Regions from separate parts of the Limnohabitans curvus genome, predicted to be linked through region 3. Evidence: predicted binding sites of a transcription regulator. Region 3 holds the regulator's gene; each other region holds the start of a gene.
The links. The regulator FNR, encoded in region 3, switches genes on or off when oxygen is low (the NO sensors DNR and NnrR bind a similar motif). The targets are predictions, from matches to a motif close to TTGATNNNNATCAA.
Positions count from the first base shown of each region.

Region 1 (3,277 bases), 190 kb from region 3:
TCAGCGATGTTCCAAATGAGTTGGCTCACGCTGCTGCGTTGACGGTCTTGGCCGTTGACTTGCACATAAATCTCAGCGTGGGCCACGTCGCCCGCAAGTGCTGCAGGTGTGATCGGGCCGATCGGCGCGCTGTGGTCAAAGCCTTTGCCAATGCACCAAGGGCGGCCTTGTTTTTTCATGTCGTTTTGCAAGTCGCGACGTGTCATGTCTAAGCCCACGGCGTAGCCGTAGATGTGGCTCATGGCATCCGCTGCTTGGATGTTCTTGCCGCCTTTGCCAATCGCCACCACCAACTCAATTTCGTGGTGCAAGTTTTTGGTGAGGCTGGGGTAGGGCATGTCACCCGTTTCGCCCGCATTGACCACCAGCACGCTGTCAGCGGGCTTCATGAAGAAGAAGGGCGGTTCGCGGCCTGTGAAGCCCATCTCTTTGGCGTGCTCTTCGTAGTTGCGTCCCACGCAGTAAATGCGGTGCACAGGAAAACGTGCCGCTTTGCCCACCACGGGCACAGACACAACGGGCGTAGGTTCAAACGCGTAACTCATGGTGGTCTCCAGTTGAAAAGGCTTAGCCTTGTGATTTGCTCACGAGTTCAAAGTGCTCTACCACTGGTGGCTGGGCAAAGAAGGGACCCACGATAGCGCGCCACTCGCCGAAGGCGGGCGACTCGCGAAAGTCCACGGTGTGGTTCTCAAGCGTGGTCCAAAAGATTTGCAGCACATAGCGCTCGGGCGACTCAATGCCGCGGTTGATTTTGTAGCCTTCAAAGCCTTTGGCTTTGGCGATGACGGTGTCCACGCCACGCTGAATGGCTTCGTCAAATGCAGCTTGTTGACCGGGTTGAATGCGGATGTCGGCGAGTTCGAGAATCATGGTGTGTGTCTTGCAAGTTAAAACTGAGCCCAAGTCTACCGTCACCGCGCCCAGCCAAGCGTCGCATTCGGGATATCCTTTCGCCTTATGAGTCACACATCCAATTCAACTACGCCGCCTTTGTTTTGGCCCATGGATTGGGCGTTGCCTGCAGGTGTGCAGGCGGTGTGTACCACACGTTTAGGCGGTGTGTCGCAGGCGCCATTTGATGGCTTTAATTTGGGCGATCATGTGCAAGACGACCCGCAAGCCGTGGCGCAAAACCGTGCTTTGCTACAAGCCCAGTTGGGTGGCGCGCGAGCCGTGTTCTTAAGCCAAGTGCATGGTGTGGATGTGGCTCAGCTCAACATCGCAACGCCCGATGGAACGCATGCCGATGCATGCGTCACGCAAGAGTCCCGAGTGGCGTGCACCATCATGGTGGCTGATTGCTTGCCTTTGTTGTTCACCGATGCGTCGGGCCACGTTGTAGCGGCTGCACATGCGGGCTGGCGTGGGTTGGCTGCCGGTGTGATTGAACAAACGGTGCGTGCCGTGTGTGAAGCCGCAGGCGTTGTCCCTGCGCAGGTACGTGTGTGGTTGGGTCCTTGCATTGGGCCGGAGGTGTTTGAAGTGGGCGACGATGTGCGTATGGCGTTCACCGCACAGGGAGACGCATCTGATGCTGAGCGCTATTTCAAACCGCATCCCACGCACGCGGGCAAGTGGCTGGCTGACCTCGCTGGCCTAGCGCGCATGCGTTTGCAGGCCTTAGGTGTCACTTCAGTGGCGGGTAACGACAGTGCGCCCGAGTGGTGCACTGTGTCGCAGCGTTCAAGGCTCTTTTCGTTCAGGCGCGATGGTGTGACCGGACGCTTCGCCGTGTGCATCTGGCGCAACTGACGCGCGGGCATTGTCGGCGGGTTGTATACCGTTTTCTGCTTGCAGTTGTGCGCGCTCAGCCTCTTGTTTGGCCTTGATGGCTCTGCGTCTGGCGGGGCTGCCCATGATGTAGCCCACCACGCTCATGGGCAGCAGACCATACAGCAAGAAAGTAAACACTGCGCCGAGCAAAGAGCCCACAGGGCTTGTCGCTTCGGCCACTGCCATCATGAAAGCCACGTAAATCCACGCGATCAGGACTAAATACATCTAGGGGTTTTCGCTTGAGTTTGATGTCTGTCAGAAATTCGAAGGGAATTCGCTGACATACTGGAGACAGTTAAAAAGACAACAGCGACTGTATAGGAGATACGCGATGGATCAGAATGCGGCCCTCAAGAGCCTGGGGGATAGCTGGCTCAAAGCTTTGGCCTCATTTCAAACAATCGGTGGAGGAGATGCAAAGACGCCTTCGCTGAGCTTCTCTCCAGACAAACTCGAGGCCTTGCAAAAGCAGTACATCGCTGAAGCCACCGAGCTGTGGAACCAAAGCTTGCACGGCAAGCCTGAGGTGAAAGATCGCCGTTTCAAAGGTGAAGCATGGGGACAAAACCCCATGGCTGCATTTACAGCCGCGGCTTACTTACTCAATACCCGCACCATGATGGCGCTCACCGAAGCCGCCGAAACAGACGCCAAAACCAAAGCCCGTATTCAATTCGCGGTTGAGCAATGGGCCGCAGCCTCTGCCCCCAGCAACTATTTGGCGCTCAACGCCGAAGCGCAACAAAAAGCGATTGAGACCAAGGGTGAAAGCATTTCCAAAGGCATTCAAAACTTGTTGCACGATCTGCAACAAGGCCATGTCTCGATGACCGACGAAAGCTTGTTTGAGGTCGGTAAAAATGTCGCCACCACCGAAGGCAAAGTGGTGTTTGAAAACGAGTTCTTCCAATTGCTCGAATACAAACCGCTCACCGCCAAGGTCTACGAGCGTCCGTTCTTGTTGATTCCTCCTTGCATCAACAAGTTCTACATTCTCGATTTACAGCCCGAAAACTCACTCATTCGTTATGCAGTGAGCCAAGGCCACCGCACATTTGTGGTCAGCTGGCGCAACCCCGATGAGTCGCTGAAGAACACCACGTGGGATGACTATGTGGAGCAGGTGGCGATCAAAGCCATTTCTGTGGTGCAAGAAATTGGTGCCACCAAGCAAATCAATGCTCTGGGTTTTTGTGTTGGTGGAACGATTTTGTCTAATGCACTGGCGGTGTTGGCAGCGCGTGGCGAAAAGCCTGTGGCCAGTGCCACCTTCCTCACCACCTTGATTGACTTCACCGACACCGGCGTGTTGGATGTGTTCATCGACGAAGGATTTGTGAAATACCGCGAAGGCCAGTTTGCCAAAGGTGGCCTGATGAAGGGCAAAGACATGGCGTCGACCTTCAGCTTCTTGCGCCCCAATGATTTGGTGTGGAACTACGTGGTGGGCAACTACCTCAAAGGTGAAACACCGCCACCGTTTGACTTGCTCTACTGG
Region 1 is NZ_NESP01000001.1:2,471,074-2,474,350, forward strand. Features, by position in the region: gene B9Z44_RS12440 (fumarylacetoacetate hydrolase family protein) at 1-545, opposite strand, end outside; gene B9Z44_RS12445 (antibiotic biosynthesis monooxygenase family protein) at 568-873, opposite strand; gene pgeF (peptidoglycan editing factor PgeF) at 961-1,755, shown strand; gene B9Z44_RS12455 (hypothetical protein) at 1,687-2,004, opposite strand; gene B9Z44_RS12460 (PHA/PHB synthase family protein) at 2,111-3,277, shown strand, end outside.
Region 1: B9Z44_RS12460 (PHA/PHB synthase family protein) is a predicted target of FNR. The motif match lies at 2,025-2,038, and genes of this name have one in related genera.

Region 2 (3,277 bases), 480 kb from region 3:
TGGCGGTTTCTTGCACAAAATCTCTAACGGCGAATTCGGCGGCACACGTGCCAACGGTTTGGTGTATGTGTCTCCAAAAATTGCAGGCACTACAACTGTGACTGCTCAATACGGCGCTGGTACAGCTCGTAATGACTTTGAGAGCGATTTGGCTGCTGGTCAAAACGGCTACAAAGTCAACAACGCCAAGCGTCAAAGCTTGGGTGCTTTGTTCGAGCAAGGCCCATTGCGCGTTGGCGCAGCTTACACAACGTACAAACAAGAGCAAACGCTTGGTACAGGCACTAGCTCAAGCGTGTTTGGCGTGTCTACAGCTAACGCAGATTTGAAAGCAACTTCTTTCACATCTAACCTGACTCAATTGAACGCTTCTTATGACTTCGGCATGATCAAGCCAGTTGTTCAGTATGTCAAAGGCGAAAAAGACCTGACATCAGTTACTGGCGCAGCTGGTACTGAGACTAACGGTACGATCGGCAAGACAGTTGGCAAGTACGACTACAAAGCCACAACATACGGTTTCACTGCTCCTTACGGCGCAGCTACCTTCTTCGTGTTGGGCGGCTCTGGCAAGATCACCAGCGCTACTGCTGACATCAACAAGTACAAGCAAACTCAATATGGCGTGCGTTACGCTTTGAGCAAGCGTACAACTGCATACGTTGCTGCTGGTACATCTAAAGACGAAGCAGCTGCTTCAGCTGCTGCTAGCACAGCCGGCGGCAAATCTACATACTCAGCAATTGGTATGACCCACTCTTTCTAATCCCGTTGCTGGCATAAGTCAGCTTAGGATTTAAAAGACCTAAAGCCTCACCCCTTGCAAAAGTGGTGGGGCTTTTTATTTCTGAAGTAAAAACATATTGGAGACTGAAATGACTTCTATTTCAAAAATAGCTTTGGCTTGTGCCGCACTCGTTGCGGCATCAGGTGCATTCGCGCAGAAAGCTGGCGACAACATTGTCAGCATTGGTTTGGCATCGATTAATCCTGACACCAATGTAGGGCCTTTGGTTTCAACAGGTGCGGCAGGTACTCCAAACGCTGTTGCCGGTGCTTTCAATGCATCAAACGCTGGCTTACGTGGCTCTATTGGCAGCCAAACTACCGTGTCTTTCGGTTGGTTGCACATGTATAGCGACAACATCGGCGTAGAGCTTTCGCTGGGTATTCCACCAAAACTCACCTTGGACTTACAACGCGCAAACGGTACGACTGAGCAAGGTGCCGCCACAGTCAAGTCATTGACGCCAGCTGTTATTGCCAAATACTTCTTTAACACGCCGCAAGACAAGATTCGTCCTTATTTGGGCTTGGGTGTGTCGCATGTGTCTTTCAAAGATGTATCTCCAAGTGCTGCTGCATCAATACAAGCACTCGCTGGTAACGGGGCATCTTTAGAATCTACTTGGGCGCCAGTCTACAACGCTGGTGTTGTTTACAACATTGACGAAAAATGGAGTGTGATTGGTTCGGTTGCTTATTTACCAATTAGAACTACCGCAACTTTCCTAGGTAAAACAGGCCCCATACCCCTAGCGCCTGCAAACGGCGTTACGACCAAAAGCGACGTCGGGCTGGACACAATGGATTACGTCATTCGTGTAGGCTATCGCTTCTGATTTTTTTGCTGGCTACCCAGTTGGAGCTTTTAAAGTTTAAACCCCACTTCTCGCAAGAGTCGTGGGGTTTTGTACGTATGGAACTCTTGATGTAAATCAATAATTTGAGTGAATCTGGTTGATGCGTATCAATAGATGCTTCCCCAATTTGCGATGAAATCAACAGCACGGGAATAGACCCGAGTTACGCTAAGGAAAGCATCATGAAAAAAATTCTCATCGCCGCTGCTGTTGGTATATTGGTTGCTGGTCAAGTGGCCGCACAAGAAAGCCCATGGTTGGTTCGTGCCCGTGCTGTTAAGTTGAGCATGGCAAACCATGATGCAACAGCTCTGGATTTGAGTGTTGACGACAAAACCATTCCTGAATTGGATGTGAGCTACTTCTTCAACAAGAACGTTGCGGCTGAATTGATTTTGACGATTCCCCAACAGCAGCAAGTGTCTGCAGGTGCTTTGGGTGGCGCCAACGTGGGCACATTCAAGCACTTGCCACCTACATTGTTGGTGCAGTACCACTTCACTAATTTCAATGGTTTCAAGCCATACGTGGGTGCTGGTGTGAACTACACAAAGATTTCCAAAACCAACCTGGCATCAGGCGACTACACATTGGATGACCACAGCTACGGTTATGCCCTGCAAGTTGGCGTGGACGTGCCTTTGACAAAACAAGTTTCATTTAACTTCGATCTGAAAAAAGTGAATATTCAATCCACCGTTTACAACAGCAGTGGCGTGAGTCAAGGTACGTTGAAACTCGACCCAGTGCTGGTCGGCGTCGGTATCGGCTACCGCTTCTAAGCAACCCTTTGTTGGCGCAACCCCATCACGCGCAAGCGTGATGGGGTTTTTTAATGCCCAAGCGAATTGCGTCGATAATTTTTGATGTGAACTCTCCTGATTTTTTCTCTCCCCTCGCCCAAGCGCGTCGCTCGGTGCGCGGCTATCTTTCCACCCCCGTTCCCGATGCGCTGTTGCATGACGTGATGAGGCTGGCTCGTTTGGCACCCAGTGGTGCCAATTTGCAACCAGGGGCGTTCATTGCCGTGCAGGGCAGTGTCAGGGCGCAACTGTGTGCTGAGTTGGTGGCGTCTTGGCGAGCAGGCGAACAAGAGAAAGAGGATTACGACTACTTTCCCAACCCCATGCCCATGACGTTGCGCCGCCGACAAGTGGCGGCTGCACAGGCTTTGTATGGTGCATTGGGTGTGGCGCGTGATGACCGCGCGGGGCGTGATGCCCAGTTTGAGCAAAATTTCCGTTTCTTCGATGCGCCTGTGGCCCTAATCGTCACCATGCCGCACGGTTTTGGCAGTGGTGGCTATATGGATCTGGGCATGACGCTGTATGGCTTGATGTTGGCTGCTCATGCCAAGGGCTTGTCAACGTGTGCCATTGGTGCCTTGGCGTCGTACCCGGGCTTGATTCGCAAGCATTTGGCGCTGGATGCTTCGTCGCACATTGTGTGCGGCATGGCTTTGGGCTACGCCGATCCAGAGGCGCCTGTGAACCAAACGCAAACCACGCGTTGCGAATTGGATGAGTATTTCAAGGTGATGGGCTGATCGGCCTCATCCGTTTACAGCCAGCGCACCACCGCTGCAGACCCCAGCCCCCCAGCCCCAGCCACGGCAGCAAGACCGTGTGCCCCCG
Region 2 is NZ_NESP01000001.1:1,798,455-1,801,731, forward strand. Features, by position in the region: gene B9Z44_RS09055 (porin) at 1-766, shown strand, start outside; gene B9Z44_RS09060 (OmpW/AlkL family protein) at 876-1,622, shown strand; gene B9Z44_RS09065 (OmpW/AlkL family protein) at 1,826-2,425, shown strand; gene B9Z44_RS09070 (nitroreductase) at 2,479-3,189, shown strand; gene B9Z44_RS09075 (thiolase family protein) at 3,204-3,277, opposite strand, start outside.
Region 2: B9Z44_RS09065 (OmpW/AlkL family protein) is a predicted target of FNR. The motif match lies at 1,709-1,722, and genes of this name have one in related genera.

Region 3 (3,277 bases):
TTCATGCGTGAGCAAGTGTGTAAATACATGTGTCCTTACGCGCGCTTTCAAAGCGCCATGTTTGACAACGACACACTCATCGTCACGTATGACACAGAGCGTGGCGAACCACGTGGCCCACGTTCTAAGAAAGCCGAAGCAGGAGCTTTGAGCTTGGGTGCCTGCGTGGACTGCACTTTGTGTGTGCAAGTGTGTCCCACCGGCATTGATATCCGCGATGGCTTGCAATACGAATGTATTGGCTGCGGTGCTTGTGCTGACGTGTGCGACACCGTGATGGACAAGATGGGCTACGCCCGTGGTTTGGTACGCTACTCCACGCAAAATGCGATGGACAACAAGTGGACGCCTCAACAAATCTGGCAACGCTTGATGCGGCCTCGTATTCAGATTTACACCATGATCTTGGTGGCGGTGACGGTGGGTTTATTTGTTTCACTCAGTTTGCGCACGCCCTTTAAGGTTGATGTGGTGCGTGACCGCTCAACCTTGTCTCGTATCACCGAATACGGCACGCTGGAAAACGTGTACCGTTTGCAAATCATGAATGCGGCTGAAACTGTTCAAACGTACCGCTTGTCCGTCAAAGGCTTGCCCGGTTTGAAAATCACGACCGATACTGAGGTGATGGTGGACCCTGCACAAGCCCGTTGGGTGGTATTGCGAGCCGATATCCCTTATGGTTCTGTCGAAGGCGGTTCGCACAAAATCACGTTTGAAATCCAGGCCCTGGGTACGGATGACTTCGTGGTCGAGAAATCTGTGTTCATCGTTCCTAGGTAATGCATCATGAAACAAGACACACCTGATACCAAACCTTGGTGGCAATACGGCCATGTATGGCTCATCATTGCGGGGCCTGCTGCAGTGGTTGTGGCTGGCTTCATCACCTTGGCGATTGCGATTCGCATTCCTGACCCCGTGGTGGCCGATGACTACTACCGCCGAGGTTTAGACATCAACAAAACCTTGGCAGCAGAAAAAGACATGCAGTTGGCGCCCGCCATGCAGGCGCGCAACCATGTGGTGACCCCCAAAGCTGAATCAGCTAAGCCAGACACCCCCGCGAAAACCCCATAACTTTTTAGCGCATTCAGCCCTAAACTGAATTAGTTCCTTCTCAGGAGAATCAGAATGTTGGCTCAGCGAATGATGTGGATTGCATGGCCCGCCTTTTTAGTGGCGGGTGTTTTGGAAATGCTGGTGTTTGCATTTGTAGACCCGCAAGACATGCAATGGTTTGGTCAGCCCATTGAGCTTTCACGACAAGGTGTGTACACCTTGTCGTTTTTTGTTTTTTGGAGCATCACAGCGGCATCAAGTGCTTTGACAACCTTGCTCTCGGTGTCGCCATTTGAAATGAACCGTTGCCCGTTGGTGCCCACCGAGCGTCCAGATGGTTGCCCCAAGCAAGAGGCGTGTTGCGAGCCTGTTGCGGTTTAACCTGGCTGACAGGTTTGTGCGTTCACGATAAGTTTGAGCGCGTCTGGATTGAGGATGCGCACGTGGCGCTGCTTGACCTCAACAATGCCGTCTTCCACAAATTTAGAAAACGTGCGGCTCACGGTTTCTAATTTGAGTCCTAAGTAGCTGCCAATCTCTTCACGCGTCATTCGCAAAACCAATTCTGACTGAGAGAAACCCCTGGCGTGCAAGCGTTGCACCAGGTTCAGCAAGAAGGCGGCTAAGCGCTCTTCAGCCCGCATGCTGCCCAGCAGCAACATCACCCCGTTTTCACGCACGATTTCACGGCTCATGATTTTGTGCACATGACGCTGCAGCGAAGTGATTTCGCGTGACAACTCTTCAATGCGATCAAACGGCATCACACACACTTCAGCGTCTTCGAGCGCGACAGCATCACAGGTGTGGTGGTCGCTCACGATGCCATCTAGGCCAATGATTTCGCCCGCCATTTGAAAGCCCGTCACTTGATCGCGGCCATCCTCAGATGAGATGCGTGTCTTGAAAAACCCTGTGCGAATGGCGAACAGCGCGTTGAACTTGTCACCATTTCTGAAAAGGTTATCACCGCGAGTCACTTTGCGACGCGTCGCCACCACCTCATCCACACGTTCCATTTCGCTCTCATTCAAGCCCAAAGGCATGCAGAGCTCTCGCAAATTGCAGTTGGAACAGGCGACTTTGATACTGGTGGAATTCATGGGTGCTGACAGTCGTTTGTGTTGATGCAGGTCAACTTTTTAATGTGCCTGCACGCCTATTATGGAGCGCAAATTTAGGTGTGAACTTATGCATTCTCTTGTCCTCAATCCAGAACTTTTACGGCGCTATGACGTGGCTGGGCCGCGCTACACCTCGTATCCCACGGCAGACCGATTTGTGGAGGCGTTTGGTGAGGCTGACTACTTGCAAGCGCTAGAACAACGCCGCGATGGTGTAGGCGCAAAAGCCTACCCCTTGTCGCTGTATGTACACATCCCGTTTTGTGAGTCGCTGTGTTATTACTGTGCGTGTAACAAAATCATCACCAAGCACCATGAGCGTGGCGCCGAATATTTGCGTTATCTAGAGCGCGAGGTCGATCTCAACATTGCCCACTTAGGTCAAGGCCAAGTGGTGTCGCAGCTTCACCTCGGTGGCGGCAGCCCTACGTTTTTGAGCGATGCAGAGTTGGCGCAACTCATGGCCATGCTGCGCCGCAATTTTCAGTTTGCGCCCGGCGGTGAATACTCGGTTGAGATTGACCCACGCACGGTCACGCGGGAACGATTGGCCGCTTTGGCAGAGCAGGGTTTTAACCGTTTGAGCTTTGGCGTGCAAGACTTTGAACCCGCCGTGCAAAAGGCGGTGCACCGCATCCAGCCCGCAGAGCAAGTGTTTGATTTGGTGGCGGCCTCGCGCGAGCTGGGGTTTGAGTCGGTCAACGTGGATTTGATTTATGGCTTGCCCATGCAAACGCCTGAGACCTTTGAGCGCACGCTGGGCCAGGTGGTCAAGCTTCGTCCAGACCGCATCGCGTTGTATGCCTATGCCCATTTGCCCGAGCGCTTCAAACCGCAACGCCGCATCCATACCCAAGACTTGCCACCTGCGGCCTCTAAGCTGGTCATGCTTTCAAGTGCCATGCGCGTGCTGATGGACGCGGGCTATGTGTATGTGGGCATGGACCACTTCGCATTGCCCACTGATGCGCTGGCGGTGGCCAAGCGTCAGGGCCGTTTACACCGCAACTTTCAGGGCTACAGCACGCAGCCTGATTGCGACTTGATCGCCCTAGGCGTGTCTTCCATTGGCCGTGTGGGTCCGACCTTCA
Region 3 is NZ_NESP01000001.1:2,281,067-2,284,343, forward strand. Features, by position in the region: gene ccoG (cytochrome c oxidase accessory protein CcoG) at 1-783, shown strand, start outside; gene B9Z44_RS11430 (FixH family protein) at 790-1,080, shown strand; gene B9Z44_RS11435 (hypothetical protein) at 1,135-1,443, shown strand; gene fnr (fumarate/nitrate reduction transcriptional regulator Fnr) at 1,440-2,177, opposite strand; gene hemN (oxygen-independent coproporphyrinogen III oxidase) at 2,254-3,277, shown strand, end outside.